3 regions of the Companilactobacillus pabuli genome follow, and region 1 is predicted to be linked to each of the others. Evidence: predicted binding sites of a transcription regulator. Region 1 holds the regulator's gene; each other region holds the start of a gene.

Region 1 (8,231 bases):
CTTCGGAAGTATTTTGCTTTTTATAATCAATCACAAAATCGGCACCAATTTTCTTAGCAAAGCTAACTTTCTTAGTCGAAACAGTTGTAATTACTGTTAAGCCTAAGTATTTTGCTAATTGAACGGCAATGCTACCTACTCCACCAGCGCCAGCATGAATCAAGACATTTTGTTTACCAGTCAAATTCATTTTTCGAAACAAGGCAGAATAAGCCGTTAATCCTGAACAAAGAATTGCTGCTGCCGATTGATAGGAAACATTATCGGGAATCCTGGCTACGACATTGTACTTAGCTTTAGCATATTCAGCATAAACGCCATCTTTATTTAAATCACTGTGAAAAAAGACTCGTTGGCCAATTTGAAAATTTTTAGGATTTTTGCTCCCCACCGAAACAATTTCTCCAGCAGCATCTAACCCTAAAACATGTGGATCATTCCAATTGAGTGGATGATCTTCAATTAGTTTATAATCAACTGGATTTAATCCAACTGCTTTTACCTTAATTAAAATTTCATCATTATTAATAGTAGGTTTAGCAACTTGAGTAATTTTTGCATCGGCTATTTGAGTTTTATCGTGGGTAATTGTTAATGCTTTCATTTTTCCTCCAAAAAAAATGTAAATCCACAATGTGAATTTACATTTTGCTTTATTGATTAGTCTTTGTCTGCTTTGTCAGTAACATCTTTACGACTGTAGTTAGCAATATCAGCAACTACTGAACTGACGAACATCTTAGCATTTTCTGAAGCTGAATCATCTTCACCATATTTTCTTACTGAAACTGTGGCATTCTTAGATTCTTCATCACCAATAACAACTGTATATGGAATCTTCATTGTTTGAGCATCACGGATCTTGTAACCCATCTTTTCATCACGGTCATCAAGTTCAGCACGGATATTCTTAGCACGTAATTCTGAAAGAACTTCGTTTGCATAATCTGCGTGAAGTTTGTTGTTAACAGGAATGATACGTACTTGTGTTGGAGCTAACCATGTTGGGAAGGCACCCTTGTAAATTTCAATTAGGTAAGCGATAAATCTTTCCATAGTTGAAACGATACCACGGTGAATCATAACTGGTCTGTGGTCTTCTCCATCAGCACCAACATATGTTAGTTGGAACTTCTCTGGTTGCATAAAGTCTAGTTGGATAGTTGATAGTGTTTCTTCGTTTCCAAGAGCTGTCTTTGTTTGAACATCAAGTTTTGGACCGTAGAAAGCAGCTTCACCCTCAGCTTCGTAGTACTTCAAACCAAGGTCATCCATAGCAGCTTTAAGCATTGATTGTGATCTGTTCCACATTTCATCATCATCGAAGTACTTTTCAGTATTAGCTGGGTCACGGTAACTTAGACGGAATGTGTAATCTGTGATATCAAAGTCTTTGTAAACTTCAACCATCAATTGTAGTGTACGTTTGAATTCTTCTTGAATTTGGTCAAGAGCAACGAATGTGTGACCATCATTTAGAGTCATTTCACGAACACGTTGTAGTCCTGACAAAGCACCTGATTTTTCATATCTGTGCATCATACCAAGTTCAGCGATACGTAGAGGCAAATCTCTGTATGAACGGTTGTGGTGCTTGTAAATTTGAATATGTGAAGGACAGTTCATTGGACGTAGTTCAAGCATTTCGCCATCACCCATATCCATTGGTGGGAACATGTCTTCACGGTAGTGTGCCCAGTGACCTGAAGTCTTATAAGCATTCAAGTTCATTAGGATTGGTGTGTAAACGTGTTGGTAACCCCAAGCAACTTCTTTGTCGATGATGTATCTTTCAATAACACGACGAATTGTTGCACCATTTGGCATCCAGTATGGAAGACCAGCACCAACTTCTGGGTCAACGAAGAACAAGTCAAGATCACGACCAATTGTTCTGTGATCACGTTCTTTAATTTCAGCACGACGTTTAAGGTCAGCTTTTAGTCCATCTTCTTTATAGAAGGCTGTACCATAAATTCTTTGTAGCATTGGATTACTTGACTTACCTTGCCAATAAGCACCAGCAACTGAAAGTAATTCAAAATGCTTCAAAGCCTTAAGATTTGCAAGTACAGCATCGTAACCAAAGTCAACAAAATCGTCTAATTTGTAAACAGGAATTTGAACTGAGTCAATTGCGTTGATCAATGATGACTTGTATGGATCGTCCTTGAACATATCAGCAAGATCTTTCTTGTCCATCATTGATCTTTCAATCTTGTCATTGTTTTTGATGATCTTATTCATCAAAGCAGTGATCTTTGGTAATTCATCAACACTGATTTGACCATCAGCACTATCAGTATCTACGAAGAAACCATCATCATTTGTGTGTTTTTCACCGAAGTGAAGATCTTTCTTGAAACTCTTAGCAGCAGCACTGAATACCAATGCAGCAGTATTTCTCAATACCTTTTGAGCATCTTCTTTATCTTCTGCTGAGATAATTTCGATTTTACCATCTTGTTTCAATGGACGTTCTAGGTCTACTAGGACATCATTGATTTTACCGGCAACAGCTTTTTTGCCTAGAGATGTACTGATTGATTTAGCAACATCCAAGGTTGTTGTGCCTTCGTCAAACTCCTTAACTGAATCGTCTGGGAATGTTAACTTGATTTTTGACATAGACTATTTCCTCCTAAGTATTAGATAACAAAAAAATACGTCCCTGAAGTACATCCATATCAATCGATATGTGCATACTTCAGGGACGTATTTTCTACGCGGTTCCACCCACTTTAAAACTGTACAACAAATAACAGTTTTCTCTCATTTGGTTATAAAGTAACCGGCCATTATACAGTTTTACGTGAAAGTGGTAACTCCAGTAATGGGTAAGCTTCCAGTAATCGTACCCTCCCTGAATTAGAACCGAAGTGTTATCTTTCATGGCTTTATTGAAACATTTATTTTTCAGAAATGCAAGTTATTTTTCAAATCTTCTATTAGGACCAGTTACAATTACTTCTCTAGAGAGGTATCTAACTCGCTCCATAATACGTTTTGCTTTAACTGGCTCTTCTTCACCGCGCTGGTTGATAGCAAGGTGTTTTTCCAATTCTTTCATTGAAAAATTGGAAGAGAAAAAGGTTGGTAAATTCTCTTGCATGCGATATTGCAAAATAACTCCTAAAACTTCATCCCTGATCCAACTAGACATTGAGTCTGCCCCAATATCATCTAGCATCAAAATTTCGGCGCCTTTGATTTTATTCACTTTCGCCAAGACACTGTTCGTACCGATAGAGTTTTTCATTTCAACGGCAAAGGTTGGAAAATGCATCATCGTTGTATGAATATCATTTTTGAATAATTCATTAGCAATTGCACCTAACAAATATGTTTTACCAACGCCAAAATCTCCAGCTAGATACAATCCTGGCACAAAGTTTTTTTGATTCAAATAATTATCGATAAAATCTAAAGCTTTTCCTAATGCATCTTGACGACCACTACCACCATAGTCATCTAATTTAGCATTTCTGATATCAGATGGCATATCCATCAAGACAAAACCAGTTTCATATTGATCACGTTTCTCCTTGTTTTGAGTTCTTTCATTAGGATAATAAGCCACTTCAATATTGTGATTATTGACGATCAATTTAGGATAATAGCCTTTGGACAATTCGCTGGCATGATTCTTATTATTATAAAATTCATAAATACTAGCAGCACTCGTTGAAAGAGCATTGGGATTGATTGAATCACTATTTTCCTTGAGAAACTTCTGTACGTCGGGATCTTTTAATGCACCATTAAGTAAACGGCGATAATCCTCCGTTAAATTTTTTGAATTTAAATATTCTGCCAGTCTGTTTCCTAAATTTTCCATGTTATTTATCCTTATTTCTTAATCGTTTTAATCTATCCTGTAATTGAACTCCATTGTCTTGTTGCTTATTTGTAGGAATTTTAGCTTTAACTTTCGACCAATCAGTTGCTTGTTCGACTTTACGGTTTTTATTGTTATAACGTCGTTTGCCACGAGGCCGATTTTGAAAATCAGTAATTCTTTGCAGTGCTTGCTCTGGCGTTTTAACGCCGTTTTGTTTCCAGTCATTTGCCACGGTCTCTAAAAATGGTGTCGATAAAACTGATGCGCTTTGTAAAATATAATAAACCATAATATTTATAACAGAAGATGGCAAATATGCCTTCATTGCCATATCTCGCAAAGCATTAGCTTCGACTTTACCAACAAAACCACCACTCTTTTGCTTCTGAGCGGCTAAAAAGTCCGCTGGAGTTAATTTCTTAGCTTGTTGCAAAATCAATTGATCCGAACGATTAAAGTTATGTGTCTCATCGTCTTTATTTTCAACCGTTTCTGGTTGTTGACGTGCAGATATATTAGCGTTCTTCTCAAATCGATCCTGAATAGACTTTTTCAAGCGATTAGGATCAATTTTATTATTGACGATATCGCAAGTTTTACCGATAAATTCAATAATCGTCATTTCATCGATGCCATAAAACGCATGCAAATTGATAATCAAATCTTGATTTTCCAATAAATTATCTGGACTGATCTTAAATGATTGTTGAATTCGATCAGAAATCAATTCCCAATCAAGCGGTTGAATATCATTTTCATTCAACACTGGTTTTTGCGTCTTAGCGGTCTTCGAGAATTCACTACGAATATTTTCTACATCCGTAGGAGTGTTGATCAAATCGTCATTATTCAATTTGAAAACTTCCAAGAAATCTTTAGTAATCTCATCAGAATTTTGCAAGATCCGCTCTGAATGACTGTACTTATCAGCCAATAAACGATATTTCTTATCGCCGATTTGCTCATATAAAAAAATACTCAATAAATCGTCTTTAAAGAAATCATCTGGTGATAAAGGCTCAAACAATTGATAGACATAGTAAGGCCCTAACTCATCTTTTTTTCTAAAAGTACGAATCAGTCCTAAAGCTTCACACTTGATACGCGCCTCATAAAATCTTTTCAAGTCAATACTCAATAAACTCAATAGTTCTGCATGTGGCTTACGTTGAGTGACCAATTCTTTATTAGGTAATTTTTCCCACAACAAAAGATACAGACTAAATGCTTCTGTACCTAAAATTGGTAAATATAAATCTGTCAAAATGTGACGATCCTCATCATTGAGACGTCCACTAGGTAGGCACCAATATCCCACTAAGGGTGTAAAACTATCGGTTGAATTATTAGACACACGCCCACCCCTTACTTCTTATCAATATTTTTTCCGTTCGCCATCATTTCTTGAACTTCTTTCATGAAACTATTCATATCTTTAAATTCACGATAAACGCTGGCAAAACGAATATAAGTGACATCGTCAACTTTGGCTAAAATCTTCATGACATGTTCACCAATCAATTGTGAGCGCACTTCACTCTCACCAGTTGATCTAATTTCATTTTCAACCTTATCGACAATTCCATTCATTTGATCCATGGTAACTGGACGTTTTTCGGCTGCACGGACGATTCCCCGCAATAATTTCTCACGACTGAATTCTTCACGATTACCATTTTTCTTAATTACTAATAATGGTGCTTTCTCAAGTCTTTCAAACGTCGTAAATCTAGTGCCGCAAAATTCACACTCACGACGTCTTCTAATGGCGCGTCCCTCATCGCTAGGACGACTGTCGATTACTTTTGATGAATCATGATGACAATGTGGACAAATCAAAATTCTAACCTCTTTTCCAAATCAAAGTTGCGATATCAACTTATCAAACTCATCTGCTAAATGGGTTAAATCTCCCGAATTATCAATCACAAAATCAGCTCGATCTCGTTTTTCTGACATCGACATTTGTGAATTAATTCTATTTAAAGCAACTTCTCTGGTTATATTATTTCTATTCATTAAACGTTTTAACTGTACTTCTTCACTAACATAAATAGTTATTATACCGTCAAAATACTGCTGATATCCACCTTCAAATAACAAAGGAATCTCAAAAATTGAAATGTTTTTCTCATCTGATGCCTTAGTATCGGCAATTATTTTTAAAATTCGTTTCTTAATCAAAGGTCTAGTAATGTTATTCAGATTTTTCAGTTGCTCGCTATCTGAAAAAACGATTCCAGCCAATTTTTTACGATTCAAAGTCCCGTCAGCATTCAAGACTTCTTGACCAAACTTTTCGACTATTTGTTTTAAACCAATGCTTCCAACTTCAACGACTTGGCGTGCAATTTGGTCAGCATCGTAAACTTTACAACCATAAGTCTTAAAAAAATCCAAAATGGTTGATTTTCCAGCTGCAATTCCACCAGTTAATCCATATATTTTACTCATTTGATTACTTGACACTTTGGACAAAAATGCGTACCACGACCGCCAACTTTAATTTTCTTGATTTTTGTTCCGCATCTTGGACAAGGTGTCCCCTCTTTACCATAGACTTTCAAACTATTTTGCATATTACCTTTGTGACCACTAGCATCGATGTATGAACGAACTGTTGATCCACCAGCTTGAATAGCTTGTTTCATCTCTTCATTAGACACTTCAATAATCTTTTGAATATCTTCATCGGTTAAGTGGCTAGCAAGTGTTTCTGGATGAATCTTTACTTTCCACAAAACTTCATCAACATAAATATTCCCCAAACCACTCATTACCGATTGATCCAACAAAACGGTCTTGATATCTTTACGATGACGTACAATTCTAGGCTTCAAATTTTCAAAAGTAAAGTCTTTTGATAAAGGCTCTGGTCCTAGTTTTTGAATCGATTTATTATTGCTTAAATCGTCAGTATTCCAAAGCTGCATTCGACCAAATTTTCGAACATCATTATAAATCATCTTTTGTCCGTTATCTAACGTAAAAATGGCGTGAGAATGCTTATCAATTGCACTAGGGTCACTAGAAATTTTATAACGACCTTCCATTCGTAAATGACTAATTATTGTATAACCATTATCCAAATGAATCAATAAAAATTTGGCTCGACGTCCAATATCAGTGATTGTTGCTCCAGTTACGAATTCAACAAACTGGTTAACATCCCCAGTGATCAAATTTTGATATCGAATTTCAACGTGGGTTATTTTTCGACCTTTGACTTGAGAAATCAATCCACGTCTAACTGTTTCTACTTCTGGCATTTCTGGCATTTTATCACCTATTTCGCTTCATACCAAGTTTTGCCGTGAGCAGTTTCTACTTTCAAAGGAACATCGAGTTTGACTGCTGAATCCATCACACTTGGTACTAATTTTTCAAGAGTTTCAATTTCAGCTTTTGGTGCTTCAAAAATCATTTCATCGTGTACTTGTAACAATAAGTTAGCTTGGAGATTTTCCTTCTCGAGCATCTTTTGCATATTGATCATGGCCACTTTGATAATATCTGCCGCACTACCTTGAATTGGTGTATTCATCGCCGTTCTTTGAGCAAAGTTTCTGATATTAAAATTACGAGAATGAATATCTGGCAAATAGCGACGACGATGCATGATTGTTTCTACATAACCATTTTCACGAGCATATTTAACGATATCATCCATATACTTTTTAACGCCAGGATATTGTTCAAAGTATGAAGCAATAAATTCAGCTGCTTTCTTACGACTAATGCCAATATTTTGTGACAAACCATAGTCACTGATTCCGTAAACAATACCAAAATTAGTAGCCTTGGCTTGGCGACGCATATTAGGAGTTACTTCATCAGTACTATCAAGTCCAAAGATTCTCATAGCCGTATGAGCGTGAATATCATAATCTTCATTAAAAGCTTCTTGCATGTGCTCATCACCAGAAATGTGTGCTAAAACACGTAACTCAACTTGTGAATAATCGGCTGAAAAGATTTCCCAGTCCGGATGTTGCGGTACAAAAGCTTTTCTGATTTGCTTTCCTTCATCGATTCGAATTGGAATATTTTGCAAATTAGGCTCAATTGATGATAGACGTCCCGTTTGAGTCAAAGTCTGCAAGTAAATAGTATGAATTTTGTTATCTGGTTGAACAAATTTTTGCAAACCAACGACATATGTCGATTGGATCTTAGAAATTTGACGATAATCGAGCACTTTTTGAACTACTGGCGATTTATCTTTTAATTTCTCCAAAACATCTACTGAAGTTGAATAACCAGTCTTCGTCTTTTTAATAACTGGTAGTTTCAAATCTTCAAATAAAACGACCCCTAATTGCTTGGGAGAATTGATGTTGAATTCCTTACCAGCTTCTTGATAAATCTCTTGTTCAATCTTAGCCAAACG
Region 2 (8,231 bases), 820 kb from region 1:
TTCAATTGCTTCTGGAGAACCGTATTCGAGGTGATGGCAAGCTAAGAAAGTATGCAAGCCCATGGCACCTAAACCGATAGCGTGACTGAGTTTATTTCCATTTTCAACTGGAGGTACAGCAGTGATATTTGAAGCGTCACTGACAAAAGTAAGTGCTCGAGTCATGGAACGGATTGACTTACCAAAGTCGGGACTTTCCATCATATTTAAAATGTTAGTTGAACCGAGGTTACAGCTGACATCGGTACCCAATTTCAAATATTCTTGAGCATCATTTAATTCAGAAGGTACCTGAACTTGTTGAATTTCGGTACAAAGGTTACTCATGATAACTTTACCGTCGATAGGGTTGGCGCGGTTGACAGTATCGATATTCAAGACGTAAGGATAACCAGATTCTTGTTGAAGTTTACTGATTTCATCCTCTAGTTCACGAGCAGGAATCTTGTACTTCTTGATACGGTCGTCGTTGACCAAATTGTCGTATTCTTTGGTGATGTCAACATATGAGAAAGGTACACCGTAGACTTTTTCAACTGAATAAGGGCTAAATAAATACATGTCAGCGTTGTTACGGACTAATTCATAATACTTATCAGGTACGATCACACCGAGGGATAAAGTTTTAACACGGACTTTTTCATCGGCATTTTCTTTTTTAGCAGATAAGAAATCGATAATGTCAGGGTGGAAGACGTTCAAATAGACGGCTCCGGCACCTTGTCTTTGGCCTAGTTGATTACTGTAACTGAAACTATCTTCGAGTAATTTCATAACTGGTAAAACACCAGATGATGAGTTTTCAACACCTTTAATAGGTGAACCGGATTCACGTAAGTTAGATAGAGTAATTCCGACACCACCACCGATACGTGATAGTTGCAAGGCACTATTGATTGTTCGACCGATACTGTTCATGTCGTCAGTTACTTGTAATAGGAAACAAGAAACGTATTCACCACGACGTTTTCTACCAGCATTCAAAAATGAAGGTGTTGCGGGTTGATAACGTTGAGCAATCATTTCTGTGGCTAAGGCTTTAGCTAAATCTTGGTTACCATTAGCATACAAAAGGGCATTAAAAAGAATCCTCATTTCGTAATTTTCCAAATAGAGGTCGCCGTCATTTGTTTTGAGAGCATATTGGTTGTAAAACTTGTATGCTGCCATAAATGATTGGAATTGGAAATGTTGGTCTAGTAAGTCGTGGTATAAGTCTTCGATAAATGATAAAGGATACTTATCAATGACGGGCTTTTCGATGTAGTCACCATCAATTAGGAAATCGATGTGGTCTTTGAAAGTATCAAATTTTTTCGTATTAGGTTGAACATTTTCTTTAAAGAAGGCTTGAACAGCTTCTTTATCCTTGTTCAAAGGAATCTTACCATCAACGGGGATGTTGATTTCGTTATTCAATTTGAAATAACTGAGTTTAGTTGCATCGAGGTTATTTAATCCCAATTTCATTCACTACTTTCTTAAAATTTTCGACATCTTTAGTTGTTCCATTGAATTCGAACTCGAAGACGACAGGAACATTCAAAGCGGCAGCGATGTCTTTAGCTGTGTGGTTATAGAGGGTGTTGAAGTTGCGGTTTCCCCCACCAGCTACACCGACGCAATTTTTAGCATTATCTTCATATTGAAGAAAATCGATCACTGGGTCCATCATGTCGTCATCATAAGAAGGCACGATGAGAATAAATGACCGACCCATTTGATAAAACGGATCGGCATCGGTTATTTCATATCCATCTATTCCCAACTTGTCAACAAAACGCTTAGTTTGGCCAGTGATAGAGTAGTAGGCTAAGTTCACTTTATCCAACTAATTCCTTTAAGCTGTCTGGACGGAAACCGACGATTGGGTCCATTGCTTCATTCATAACGACAGGAACACTTTGGAAACCTTGTTGTTTTAGAGCATCAAGATATTGTGGATTTTGATTGATATTTCTTTCTTCAAAAGGTACATTATGTTCCTTTAGATATCTTTTAGTCATGCGACATTGCATGCAATTGTTTTTGCTATAGACGATTACGTTGTTCATAGTATTACTTCCTCTCATATTCTCATTTAGTATAATCATTAAAAAATATAAACACAATATATTGTGCTCGTTGTAACGGATATATACACGATATAGCGTGGTTATACTGTCATTACAAAAAACGCGCAAACTAGTATGCCCACAGAATTTGTATCGTTTTGCATCTCTATTTCAATTATTTTTTCGATTCGTGGTAAAATTAGCGTAATGACTATTATAAAGTTATGAAGTGTTTAAGACAATTAATTTTAGTTGGGAGAAGACTATGAATTCTTGGAATTTTGTAGGAATTATAGCGTGGATCATTGTAATTGCGCTCTTAATTTTTGTTGTATTCAATATTAGAAATCGTCATTTAAATATTTTAGTTGTTAAAAAGGGAAAAATTACTTGGAAGACGATTTTGACAGATCTGCTAGAAATTGTAGTAATAATTTTAATGGTCAGTGGACTCTTGTATACGAGCTTATTTACGAGAGTTGATTTGACTGATAAAGAAGCTGTATCAGTCTCGTACAAGTATGATCCGATGATCGTACAAACGACTGAAGACGGTCAAGGATACTATGTAAAAATCGATAAGAAACAATCTAACTCCAGTACTGATGTGTATCAATATTGGTTGAACAACTCGACTTATACTGTTTCTAGTCGTGATTCAACTATTTCAGATGCTACCTTGCCATTTACGGTTTCTGGCATCCATTTAGACTGGCCAATGAAGAAGATTAGAAAACTAGATTCTAAATATCAATATGCTTATGTAATTACTGTACAAGCTAAATATAAGAATAATTTCATCAATGGTTTAGGTTTGAAAGCTAACCGCTACGCTATGGAATATCGTGTTTTGAGAGTTCCAGCTAGATCATTTATTGAAGTTGAAAAATAATTAAGAAATCCCACTAGATTTTTGTTCTAGTGGGGTTTTTATTCGATTTTGATATAAACGGTTATTTATGGTAAAAATTCTCGTACCTCATGATAGACTAATGTTTATCTTGATACGAGGGGATTTTGAATGAAAAAAGAGTGGGGCTTAGTAGTAATCCTTGTAGTATTTTTTGTTGGGGGATGTTCTCAAGTGAAACATCACCCTCAAAGGAAGGCTAATGTTACTAAAAAGAGTGTTGAGAAGACTTTAGATTTTACCAAAGGAATTCCAGGACAGCTTCAGAATACTTTTTATCAGTATTCGACTAGTGATGCTTCGGATGAAAGTGATCAATTGTCAGAATTGATAATTAAATCAGATGAAATATTACTCAATGACTTAACTAGTGATCAGGAAACTGAAGAATTATCTGACGTTTCGTATCGTCGTTTGAAAAAGAACACTTATGTACTATACAATGGAAATCTGTTTCGAAAGATTCGTTTATTGGATAATCAAGATTTAGAATTATTTGAAAGTAGGGATGATTATCAAGTAGCGCTGAAATCTTTGGATAAGAAACTATATCATTTAGGTTCTTTACCAGATGGGTTGCGCTTGTCCCCGAAAGATTTAGATAATAAATACTACGTTAATAGTTTGGATTTTCGGGATTATATTAGTTTCAATACTGGAGTTCGTAATTCTTATGAAGCAATAGTTCAGAGTGACGGTTCATTGCAATTTCCGCGGTATTTTCATACGGAGGTTTTGATTAAGAATGGTAAATACGTGTTAAAAACTTTGAATCTTAATGACGCCTCGACTGAATATTACGTTACTTTTTCTAAAAAATCGACTACTTGTTTGAAGGATGATGCAACGAACCAATTGTATTATTTGGAAAAGGATCCTAAACAACAAGCTTTAAAAAAGATGGGGATTGAAGAACCAACTAGTGAATATTATCAAAGGCCAAATAATAAGATAGAATCCAAGACGTATGATTTTGCAGACGACCGAGATGACGATTATTATGATACTTATGATGACTTTGACTTAAATGAAGGTGACTAAAAAAGCAGTATTCCGATAAAGGAACACTGCCTAAGGTATTAATTATTTAGCTTTTTTGATCTTTTTGATGCTGACAACGATCTTATTGTTCAATTCCATTTTGTTGGAGTTATCTTTAGGATCATTTTTGACAATTTCCATCAAAGCTGAATGTTCATAAATCTTTTCAACTTTACCTTGGAATGGATAATCCATATCTTCATCAACGGAGCAATCGTAAACATTACCAACTTTTAGGTCTTCAATTTTCATATGTAAAGTCTCCTCGGATTAATTAATTAACAGATTAGTATAATAATATAGTAGAAGAAATATTTCAAATTATAGGAGTCCAAGATGGATAAAAAGATTATTGTTATAACCGGTGCCAGCGGAACCGGCAAGACTACCATTAGTAAATATCTGCAAGATACTTATCATATACCAAGTGTTATTACTCACACTACTAGATTACCACGTGCAGGCGAAAAAAGCGGGATTGACTACTATTTTGAGACAAAAGAAAGCTTTTTAAAGAACCATTACCTAGAAAAAGTCGAATATAGTGGCAATTGGTATGGTTCTTCAGAAGAAAGCCTTAAAAAAACTTGGGAGAAATATGATACAGCAAGCATCGTTGTCGATACTCAAGGTGCTATTTCATATAAAAAGAAGTACGGTAAAAATGCAGTCGTGATTTTCTTAGAGGTCGATTTGGAAACTGTGACAAAACGTCTGGAGAACCGTGGCGATGAAACTCATCGTCTTAAAGCCCGAATTAATAGTGATGAATTCCAACGAGATCTGCAAATTCCTGACGAATTATCAGGCAAATGCTATAAGATTATTAACAAAAACATCGAAAAAACCAAAGAAAACGTCAACAAAATACTAAAAAACGAAAAAATTAATAAAAAATAATTTCACAAGAAAGCGCTAATCATTGATATATCAGTGATTAGCGCTTTCTATTTTGTGAATAACAAAGTGTAACATTCTTATTCAATTGCTGTAACAATTCTGCAATATTCATAGAGTATTATAGTCATCGTTGAGTGATAAGAAATTAATAATTAATAAAAATTTAAAAAATTAAAAAGCAAATTACTACGGGGGATTTCAATTTTGAATACAAACGTTAAAAAAAGTCTAGTTTCATTTACAGCAGCTGCTGCATTGGCAGTTACAGGTTTAGGTCTATCAAACGCTACTACAACTAAAGCCGCAACACAAATCGTTACAGAAAATGTTCCTTCAGTTGTAACAACAAAGAACATGGCAATGCTTTACACATCACCATCATCATCAGCTAAGACTGCTGGTCGTGCTTTAGCTTCAAATAGTGCATGGCGTGTTGGTGAAGCTGCTAAAGATGACCAAGGTAACATGTGGTATCTTGTTGCTACAGACGAATGGGTTAAGGGTAGTGATGTAACTACACAAACAGCTACTACACAAGCTGCATCAAACTCAGACACAACTTCAGCTTCAACTGCTGACAGTGTTATCAGTACTGCAAAACAATACTTAGGTACACCTTATGTATGGGGTGGTAAGACACCTGCAGGATTTGACTGCTCAGGTTTCACATCATACGTATATCAACAAGCAACTGGTAAGAGCATTGGTTCATACACAGTAGCTCAAGAATCTGCTGGTACACAAGAAGCTGTTTCTCAAGCATCAGCCGGAGATCTATTGTTCTGGGGTAGCAAAGGTTCAACTTACCACGTAGCTATCTACTTAGGTAACAACCAATACATCGCTGCACCACAACCAGGCGAATCAGTTAAGATTTCAACAATCTCAAGCTACTTCATGCCTTCATTCGCTGTTAAGGTTCTATAATATAAATTCAAAATTTAAATCATTCGCATTGGATCATCCGTTTGGATGGTCCTTTTTTGATGGAGAAAATTATGAAGTTAGGAAAATGCTCAGAGATTCCTAGGCTTGTTCCGCTCTCTCATTTAAATGGGCTACGAGATACAGATGTCTGTGCTTTGCTACGCTATGAAAATCATCCACAAGCCCAGGTACCGTGGATAATTCCCATAGCTAGGCAAATGCTCAACATCTAGACGTCTCTCTCCGCCCTCTATTTCAAAAATTCTTCACATTTTATTACAATTTTATTCGTATTTGTAAGTTATTATTTAACCATAGTCAAAAAGCAAAGAGGTGACCGGATGGTTAGATAACTTCCCGAATAGAGATAACCCTTTTAAAAAGATAATTATTGAAAACAATGAATAGAAAAACAAACCCTTAAAACATATATTTAAAAAAATTTAATCCCCTAAAAATAAACTTCAAATATCTCCCCCCTAATAGATATGAAGTCAATTACAGAGTTATTCCCCGTAACTCTAAAAGAAAGAAGCGATATTTATCACATTTATGAATATCACATTAGCTTGCCTATTGGCAGGCTTTTTTTTCGTCTAATTGGTAAAATATAACTGAATTAAAAAATAAGGAGATTGTCATGGAAAAGTTAATTGAATCAGCTTTAAAAATGATTGAACCAAAGATGACCGTTAGTTTTGGGGGCGGACGGACAGTTGGTCGCTTGCTTCGAGCAGTTAAGGATAGTCAATTAGATATTAAGATTGCTAGTCCTTCTGAAGCTACTAGAGAATTATGTAAGGAATTGGAATTACCGGTGACTTCATTAGAAGAAGTGGCTACTTTTGATTTAGCTTTTGATGGATGTGATAGTTTAGATCATCATTTGAACGCTCTGAAGAGTAATGGTGGGATTCACGTTTTTGAAAAACTTTACGCTAACTTATCCAAACGCTACATTATTTTGGCTCCAGAAACTCGTTTTACTAAAGTTTTAAATCCAGATATTCAATTAACTTTGGAAGTTTTAGATTTGGCCATGCCACAAGTTATCGCTGCGGTTGAAAAACTTGGTGGTACTGCAGAAATTCGTCAATCTAGCGATATCGCCGGGATGGTTCGAACGAAAAATGGTAACGGATTACTAGATTGTCATTTTGATGATTGGTCTTACATCGATGAAATTGACGCTGAATTGGGATCAATGGTCGGTGTGATGGGAACTTCTTATTTTAAAGATATTGTGACAGATGCACTGTTAGCAACTGATGATGGTGTAAAGCACGTAAAAAAAGATATATAAAAATAAACCGAAGAGGCTTCGATAGTCTTTTCGGTTTATTTGTTGTGTTCTTCATGCCAATTTTTAATGTAATCGATTCGCTGTTTAAAGAGTTTTTCGCGTCCTTGTTCAGTTGGAGCGTAATATTGATGCCCCAAAACTTCATCAGGAACAGTTTGCATGGTTGTTAATTTATCTTGATAATCATGGGCTAATTTGTAGTCTTTACCGTAACCAAGTTTTTTCATTAACTTAGTGGGAGCGTTTCGGATTTGTAAAGGAACTGGCAGGTTACCATATTTCTTAACATCTTTTTGAGCTTTTAGAAGAGCTTTGTAAGTGGCATTTGATTTCGGAGCGACTGACAAATAGATTACGCACTCAATCAAATGAACGTTACATTCAGGCATTCCTAAGAACTGGCAAGCTTGAAAAGTATTGATGGCGACATTTAAAGCATTCGTGTCGGCCAAACCAATATCTTCAGATGCAAATCGAACTAAACGTCTGGCGATATAAAGTGGATCTTCACCGCCTTCTAACATTCTAGTAGCCCAATAAATCGCTGAATCGGTGTCACTATTGCGCATAGATTTGTGCAAAGCTGAAATAATATTGTAGTGTTCCTCACCATTTTTGTCATAGCGCAGTGATTTAGTATTGAGCAATTGACGGATATCATCGATATTGACGGTAATTTTATCATCTTTAGTTTGAGAATTGATAACAGCCATTTCTAAAGTATTCAAGGCCACTCGAGCGTCACCGTTAGCATAAGCGGCAATTAATTGTAAGGTATCGTCTTGAATATCAATTTCTTTTTTGAAGGCTTTAGGATTATTCAACGTGTTATTCAGTAATTCGACTAAATCATCTTGTGTTAATGATTTTAAAACGAAAACTTTGCAACGAGATAATAGGGCTGAATTGATTTCAAACGAAGGATTTTCTGTTGTGGCACCTATCAAAGTGATACTGCCTTTTTCGACGAAAGGTAAAAAAGCATCCTGTTGAGCTTTGTTGAAACGATGAATTTCATCAATGAAGACAATAGTTTTTTGTCCCATTTCTCGATTGAGTTCGGCTTCTTTCATGACCTTTTTGATATCGTTGATTC
Region 3 (8,231 bases), 140 kb from region 1:
ACTGCCCTTAGCTCAATTAATAATTGCACCTAATCAAGGATATTTCTTTCAAATCAATGGTGCTAAAAAACTAGCTCTTTCAATCGATTATCACGATCAACTCAATCATTACACGGAGAAATTCGATTTGTAATCTAACATTTTTCTACTATTAATATACTGCAATTATAATATTTGTGTTTTATTTCTTACAAATCTTACAAAAACGTTAGTATCAAAGCTTTTTAAAGCATGATACTATCCTTATAAGCTTTGGAGGGATAAATATGAGTAAAAAAATCGGGTCTATCTTAATAGTAGGAATAATTTTATTAATACCATTTTTGGGATATGAATTGTGGTATGTACCTAATTATGCTGGCGAAGATTACTATACTTTTGTAGGCGATTCGTATCAGGAAGTAATTGAAAAAGACGACTCAGGCAATGACTATCGTGCTTACTATTATCGCCAAAAATCATACGATAAAGATGGTAATGAAAAACTTCTAAAATTTAATAGTGCTATTGGCCGCCCTATCAAACCAGATAACTTCATCAAAGTAACTTATAATAAAAAACGAGATTTAGTTTTATCATGGGAAAAAGTTCAAAAAAATGAAGTACCAACCAAATCATTCGATGCTATAAACAAATAAAAAGGTAAGTAAAATTGGTCTAAAAACCATTTTACTTACCTTTTTTCTATTTAAAGTACTCTTTAGCAAAGTCGATCGTATTAGTAACATACTTTTGACCGGCGACCTTTTTAGCTTCGGCGTGTCCTGCTCCTTTGACTATCCAGAGTTTCTTTGGACCTTTGTCGTACTGGTAATTCTTATAAGCATTCTCAGTTGGAACAAATTTATCTTTTGAACCGTGAATGATGTACAAAGGTACTTTGTTGTTCTTTAAAGTATCCTTAGTACTTGCTTGATAAAAATTATAACCAGCTAGAGCATCGCCATATAAACTAGCCGTTGGTACGAGTGGAAAACTTGGTAAATTGAACATATCTTTAATTTGATAATTCAACTCACCTGAGATAGTGGAATATCCACAATCAGCAATCGCAAATTTTACATTACTTGGATGTTTACCCAAAGTGTACATTACCGTTGCTGCTCCCATACTGACTCCAAACAAACCAATCTCTGATTTCTGACCAAATTTTTGATTAATCTGCTTGATCCAGTTCATAATGTCGTCACGATCTTTCCAACCATAACCGACGTATTTCCCTTGACTCATCCCGAAGGAACGATTATCCGGTGCTAAGACGTTGTAACCTGCATCATGGAACATTTTAGCGTAGTCACCCATGTAACTGCTGCCTGTACCATAACCATGAATCACAACGACAGTTTTAGCAGTTTTCTTTTCGGCTGGTAAAAACCTAGCTTTTAACTTCAGTTTATCTTTTGAAGTTTGTTGCCAAGTTTCAGTCTTAGAATTCACGAACCACTTATCATCTTTTGACAATGGTCCTTGTGGCTTACTGCTATAACCATTTTTACTGAAGGCGTAATGGAATAAATAACCACTACCACCAATATCAGCTACTAATGCAACCCCAATTGCAATAGAAAGAATAACTTTAACATACTTTTTTACTCGCATAAATCTACCCACTTATAATTTGTTGCTCAATAATCATAAGCTATTTTACAAATTAATTGCAAATTTTATTTATGCTTGTTCGTTAGCCACTTTTTCATCACGAGCACGATTCTCGTTAGCGTCACTGTGGAACCAGTGGATGTGTGAATCAAAGAAGGCAATCATATCGTTCATGAAGTACATAATGTATGTCAAGAACAAGACTGGACTAGCGTCACCTTGAGTTGCTGTAACACCCCAAAGTACGATTGACATAACACCTTGAACTGTCCAGAAATAGTATTGTTCACGGAAACGCAAAGTACACAACAAAGCGCCTGTAAAGCCAATAGCGGCTGATATTGAATCGATGATAGGACGTGGACTGATGAATAAATTAGTATCCATCAAGTACAATAGACCCCAAACAACAAAGAAGAAGACAGCTGTTAAAAGCCATTTCTTACCAGTTAATCCATGAATATGCTTTTCAGCATCCTTAGCCCATTGTGGACTGATCAAAACTGGAATATCCAATAATACAATATAACTTAATTGCAAAACAACATCTGAGAAGTTCTTAGCGTTGATAGCAACGAAAATGTAAATAAGTGCTGAAACTAGTCCTAAGACACCGTTTAAAGGCTTAGCATTAGTAATCGCTACGGTACAAGTAAAACCAAGCGTACCGGCTAACCAAGTCCAAATAGCAATACCTGTGATTTGGTGTGAAAGTGTTGATGCAGTAATGGCCCCTAGACCAAACATTAATAGCATGTAACTTCTGAAACTCCAATGTTTCATTTGTTCAACATACCATCTTGGGTTGAAAATGCTCATGGTTCAATCTCCTCTTAGATTGAAATCGATTAATTAATAACCAAATTCAATCAAATTAATTTATCCCTCAAACTGTATTTATATTCAAATACAAATTTAACGACAGCTAAAATCATACCACCAATTGAAACCAAATTGCGAGCCGAAATATTTGGCATCATGAAGCCATATCGATGTAAAGCGTTTACCTTTGTTGATGCGATAGTAATTTATCATTTGATACAAGATATTGATTTTTACCTTTTTGTAACACTATATCTTGTTGTAACGGTCTAGACTTCAGCGATTTTACCGTTATAACAAAAAAGCTACATGCCCAAATCGGCATGTAGCTTCAATATATATGCTTTTAAATTTTACCAACTAAGTCGCCACTAGGTTTGATTGTTTCTTCCCCAGGATGCCAATTAGCAGGACAAACATTATCGCCATGTGCTTCGACGAATTGAGCAGCTTGCAAGGTTCTCAAAATTTCACGAGCATTACGTCCAATTCCCATAGCGTTGATTGTGTAAGATTTGATAAGTCCCTTTGGATCAATTATAAAGACACCACGATAAGCTTGACCACTTTGTTCATCTAAAATATTGAAGAAATCAGTCAATTGGTGTTTTTGATCCGATAACATTGGATATTGAATCTTACCTATGGTATCAGTCGTTTGAGCCCAAGACATGTGTGAAAATTGACTGTCAACTGAACATGAATAAATTTCAGCGTTGGCAGCTTTGAAGTCGTCATAAGAATCTTGCAAATCGCTCAATTCAGTTGGACAAACAAATGAAAAATCGGCTGGATAAAAGAAAAGGATTGACCATTTGCCGAGCAGATCTGACTTGTTAAAAGTCTTCAACTCCCCTTTTTGATAAGCATTAACAGTAAAATCAGGAATTTCTTTATTGATATAGTTCATATTGTGCCTCCTAGACTTTGTTTAAACACATATATAATATACCAAACTTTTTCTTTATTTTAAATAAAAGACCTTTTGTGTGACAATAGAATTATTCTGATAATGAGGGATGAGGAAATGACAAATCAAAACCAACTTTCAAAAGTAAAAGAATTTTCTTACAATAAGATGAAAAATGATTCAACTGGTCACAATTTTGATCACATTCAAAGAGTCATCAAAACGGTTCAAAAATTATTAAAAACAGAAACGGCCGATCCAGTCATTACTTTATCAGCTGCCTACTTGCACGATGTAGCCGATGACAAACTAGTCAAAGATCCGGCAAAATTAGAAACTGAGATCCGCCAATTTTTAAAAGCAACGGATTTCACACCTGAACAAATCGATGAAATACTTTACATCACTCACAACTTATCCTTCAGTAAATCTTTGAGCAAAAATCCTCCAAAATTATCCCTTGCTGGACAAATTGTTCAAGACGCTGACAGACTAGATGCTATTGGAGCAATTGGCATTACCCGTGCAATTTACTATGGTGGTGCTAACTCTGAAACGATTTATGATCCAAAAATTTTACCTCGAGAAAAAATGGATAAAAAAGAATATCGTAATTTATCTGATGAGACGATTATTAATCACTTTTACGAGAAATTATTAAAATTAACTAGTATGATGAATACTCCTACAGCCAAAAAAATTGCCGAGCAACGCCATCAATACATGCTTGATTTTCTCGACGAATTTAAAGCCGAATGGAATAGTGAAAAATAGAGAGGGAGTAAATAAATTGGTTTCATATGAAGAATTAGATAAGCAGTACTACGACCACATTATTCGTAATTTGAAGGATCGTGGCGTTGAATTAAAGGACATTGCTGAAATCGTTATGTTCCTAGAAAAAGATTACGTTAAAGGACTTGATGAAGAAGTTTCTATTCACGCTATCAATAAAGTCCTCCACAAACGTGAAGCTCAAAATGCCATCATGACCGGAATTGAACTCGATATTTTAGCTGAAAAAGGTCTCTTATCTGCTCCCATGCAACGAATAATGGAAACTGATGAGTCGACTTACGGTATCGATGAAAATATGGCAATCACTTTAGCCAGTCTTTACGGATCAGTTTCAGTAACTAATTATGGTTACGTGGACAAATTGAAGCATGGTGTTCTAGGCAAATTGAACGATAAATCTACCGGAAAAATCAACGTCTTCTTAGATGACCTAGTTGGTGCTATCGCTGCTGGTGCTTGTGGTTGGTTGGCTCACAATGAACATGAAGTTCAAGAACTGTTAAACCAAGAGAAATAAAATAATCCTATTAGAGTAACGACACTCTGATAGGATTATTTTTAAACCACAATTAAGATATTAATATTACTATGTTCAGAAACATAACGTGTGACTGATCCAACAAATACTCTAGTAAACGAATTAGTACCAGTCTTTCCCATGACAATCAGATCAATATCATTTTCTTTAGGAAACCTAGTCAATTGTTCTCTAGGCTCTCCATCTAAGAGTTGGACATAAGGTGAGATTCCGGCTTGTTTGGCGATGTCTGTTGCTTTGTTTAAATCCTTTTGAGCACTAGCCTTTAAATCGTTAACTAACCCAGGTGCATAAGAAACACCAACATTCATCGGCAAATTAGCTGTATTTACGACTGAAACTAAATATAAGGCTGATTTAAATTGTTTAGCCATATCAATCGCTGCATTCAAGGCATTGTATGAACTTTGACTACCATCGATAGCTACTAATATTTTTTTATACACGGTTAAAACCTCCTTTTAAATCCTTTACATAAATTTTACCAAGTTCCGGACAAAGATGGTAATTTTATATATCAAATTTGATATACTTATTAATGAATAGTAAATAATTTTTTATAGGGGATTAGTTATTATGCAAACCAAACAAAGACTGGAGCTTATCGAACAAGAATGTCAGATTAGAAATGATTTAAAAGAAATTCAATTCACTCATTACTTTACCAATCAATTCATGGAAGAAAATACGCAATTCTTCTGTATTGAAGAATTTTTCGAGTCGATTGGTGTGACTAGTCAAAGGGCCTTAGAACGTCTACCGCTTGATGCTTGGGAAAAACATGTAAAAAAATCAACTATTTTTTCTTCTTGGCAGGAAATGTTAAATTCTGCTGGTGAAGAATATGCTAATAATAATTTCTATTAAAAAAATGATTCCGTAATTGGAATCATTTTTTTATTGGATATAAATAAGGCACATGAGCCATTTGTGGGACTTCATCCCAAGAAACTGGATAGCCGGCTCCATGAGCACAGAATACTGAATCAGGAGTATTTTCCAAGTCTGACACCGGATCATAATCTCGATTCTCAATGACTTCTTCTGCATTGTGACAAGCCTGATAACCAAGTACAACACATTCCAAATTCCCTAAACCATGAGTGTATGAGTTAACGGTTTGCGAATAGCCTTGCATTGTTGCTACCGGTGCTGTCCCTGAAATTATCGTTAAATCTGATTCATCAACCATTTCTGGATTTTCAAAAGTTCCATTCATCTGTTGAATATCATTCATAGCCCGACCAACTTGATCTTGTGGTACTTCCAAACGGAATTGATACCATGGTTCCAACAATTGACTGCCAGTATCTCTTAACTCCATTAAGCCTTGTCTGACTGCTCGCCAAGTTGCCTCTTTGAAATCTCCACCAACTGAATGAACATTACTAGCTTTCCCACCAATCAAAGTGATTTTCATATCAGTAATAGGTGCCCCAATCAGTACACCTAAATGTTCCTTCGACTGCAGATTACTCAAAACTTGATGTTGCCAGTTGCTGGCCAAAACATCCAAACTACAATTCGATGCAAATTTTAAACCACTACCGATTGGTCCCGGTTCTAATAATAGATGAACTTCGGAATAATGACGCAAAGGTTCAAAATGTCCCACGGCTTCAACTGGTTGCGTAATAGTTTCTTTGTATAAGATACTTCCCTCACCAAAACCAACATCTAAATTGAATCGATCTAACAATAACTGCTGAATAATTTCTAATTGTACTTGTCCCATAACTTGGATTCGAATTTCTTGTAAGTGACTCGACCATTGAACATGCAATTGTGGATCTTCATCTTCCAATTGACGCAGTGCTTCCAAGCATTGGTGAATATCGTTGTCTTTGGGATCCAAAGCAAAATTTAAAACTGGTTGAATCGTCGGTTTTTCACTGTTAATTTGTTTTCCTAAACCTAATCCCGGATAAGTATCGGACAATCCCGTAATTGCACAAACTTCTCCTGCGATTAAACTCTGAGTTAAATCAAATTTTGAGCCATCATAAACTCTTAGTTGGTTAGCTTTTTGTTCATTATATAAAACAGCTTTATTTTCAAGCATTCCACCAGTAACTTTGACCCAAGTCAAACGCTCGTTACCATCATGAGAAATTTTAAAAACCTTAGCACCAAATTCTTCTGGATAATTGCTTTCTATTGAAAAACGCCGAACTCCTTGTAAAAATTCTTCAATACCTTCCATTTTCAAAGCTGAACCAAAGAAACAAGGAAAGACTTTACGTTGGCGAATCAATTTTTGAACCGTTGTATCTATCAATTCTCCACTATCTAAAAATTGTTCTAAAACATTATCGTCAGTCATTGCTACATCTTCATTGAAATTGTCAGATTCAAAATCAATACAGCCACTAGCCAAATTATTTTGTAAATCATTCAAAATTTGTTGTTGGTCAGTTCCTAATGCATCCATTTTATTCACAAAAATAAAAGTTGGTACTTGATAATGATCTAATAGTCGCCACAAGGTCCTCGTATATCCTTGCACGCCATCAGTCGCTGAAACCACCAAAATCGCATAGTCCAAAACACTCAAGACTTGTTCTGTCTGGGAGGCAAAATCGACGTGTCCTGGAGTGTCCAAGAGTGTCAATTTCAAATCTTGATATTGTAAATTAGCTTGATGAGAAAAAATCGTGATTCCGCGCTTTTTCTCTAAAGCATCTGGGTCTAAAAAGGCGCTCCCCTTATCGACTCTTCCTAATTTTCTAAGTGCACCCGTTTGATACAATAAGGCTTCTGACAAAGTCGTCTTACCTGCATCAACGTGCGCTACGATTCCTGTTACTATTTGCTTCATCTTAATTCCTCCAGAGCTACTGCAAATAGTTTATCATAGCGCGTTCATAATTAGATGAATTAACCATAGATGAGCGGGATAAAAAATATAAAATAAGTACTTCAATTGTCGACTGTGTGGTCCGATTTTACCATTGTAGAAATGTAAAAATGGAATTATTAAAATAAAGAAAATATCGCTGGCATTCATAGCAATACTGTCAAATAGCATCAAAGAATTGTTAATTGGAACAGTTAAAGCCATTGGCAATTCAATTAATGCTAGAAATACCATTAAACCTATGTAAAATAAATTTCTCTTTTTAATATTTTGATGCGTTAATTGCGTAATAAACATAAATGGCACTACCACCATGCTACCTTCAAAAATCGGTACGATGCTAAAAATCAATAAAACTACTGACAGAATCTGTAATTTTTTCTTAGCTTTTAAGTCTTGAACTTGATTATCCCAAAGCCAAATTACTATTAATCCTAAAGCTAAGGTGGCAAAAATATTATCCCCTAAGATGGACATTTGATTTGGTTGTCGTAAAACAAATATATTTAATAAACAATTCCCCAACGCCATAAAAATACTCCAACCAATCAAACGTGTTAGATAATTTTTACGACTGTGAGTGTAATGCATTCCCTCTACTACTAAATACGCAAATCCCACAGCCACAACTCTAGTAATAATATGAAAGAAATCTGCTAAATATGGGGAAATAAAATATTCGATATGATCTAAAACCATCAACCCCA

What was found. Region 1 encodes NrdR, which represses ribonucleotide reductase genes. Its sites were predicted from a motif close to ACACNATATATNGTGT; they were not measured.
Region 2: the regulator NrdR is predicted to act here: its motif matches at 2,106-2,121, upstream of nrdH (glutaredoxin-like protein NrdH).
Region 3: the regulator NrdR is predicted to act here: its motif matches at 2,668-2,683, upstream of pnuC (nicotinamide riboside transporter PnuC).

What each region holds. Positions count from the first base shown of each region.
Region 1 covers NZ_CP049366.1:1,426,628-1,434,858, forward strand. The annotation lists gene G6534_RS06975 (zinc-binding dehydrogenase) at 1-604, opposite strand, end outside; gene thrS (threonine--tRNA ligase) at 661-2,628, opposite strand; gene dnaI (primosomal protein DnaI) at 2,930-3,838, opposite strand; gene G6534_RS06990 (DnaD domain protein) at 3,840-5,195, opposite strand; gene nrdR (transcriptional regulator NrdR) at 5,207-5,680, opposite strand; gene coaE (dephospho-CoA kinase) at 5,702-6,295, opposite strand; gene mutM (DNA-formamidopyrimidine glycosylase) at 6,292-7,110, opposite strand; gene polA (DNA polymerase I) at 7,128-8,231, opposite strand, start outside.
Region 2 covers NZ_CP049366.1:2,243,171-2,251,401, forward strand. The annotation lists gene nrdE (class 1b ribonucleoside-diphosphate reductase subunit alpha) at 1-1,470, opposite strand, end outside; gene nrdI (class Ib ribonucleoside-diphosphate reductase assembly flavoprotein NrdI) at 1,451-1,822, opposite strand; gene nrdH (glutaredoxin-like protein NrdH) at 1,824-2,054, opposite strand; gene G6534_RS10890 (LVIS_2131 family protein) at 2,320-2,946, shown strand; gene G6534_RS10895 (hypothetical protein) at 3,076-4,005, shown strand; gene G6534_RS10900 (hypothetical protein) at 4,048-4,257, opposite strand; gene G6534_RS10905 (guanylate kinase) at 4,342-4,905, shown strand; gene G6534_RS10910 (C40 family peptidase) at 5,110-5,832, shown strand; gene rpiA (ribose 5-phosphate isomerase A) at 6,473-7,135, shown strand; gene G6534_RS10920 (replication-associated recombination protein A) at 7,171-8,231, opposite strand, start outside.
Region 3 covers NZ_CP049366.1:1,285,561-1,293,791, forward strand. The annotation lists gene G6534_RS06220 (hypothetical protein) at 1-133, shown strand, start outside; gene G6534_RS06225 (YxeA family protein) at 267-638, shown strand; gene G6534_RS06230 (alpha/beta hydrolase) at 685-1,599, opposite strand; gene pnuC (nicotinamide riboside transporter PnuC) at 1,669-2,418, opposite strand; gene G6534_RS06240 (peroxiredoxin) at 2,768-3,331, opposite strand; gene G6534_RS06245 (HD domain-containing protein) at 3,449-4,105, shown strand; gene G6534_RS06250 (phosphatidylglycerophosphatase A family protein) at 4,122-4,646, shown strand; gene G6534_RS06255 (universal stress protein) at 4,688-5,113, opposite strand; gene G6534_RS06260 (hypothetical protein) at 5,244-5,534, shown strand; gene G6534_RS06265 (GTP-binding protein) at 5,557-7,485, opposite strand; gene G6534_RS06270 (TraX family protein) at 7,519-8,231, opposite strand, start outside.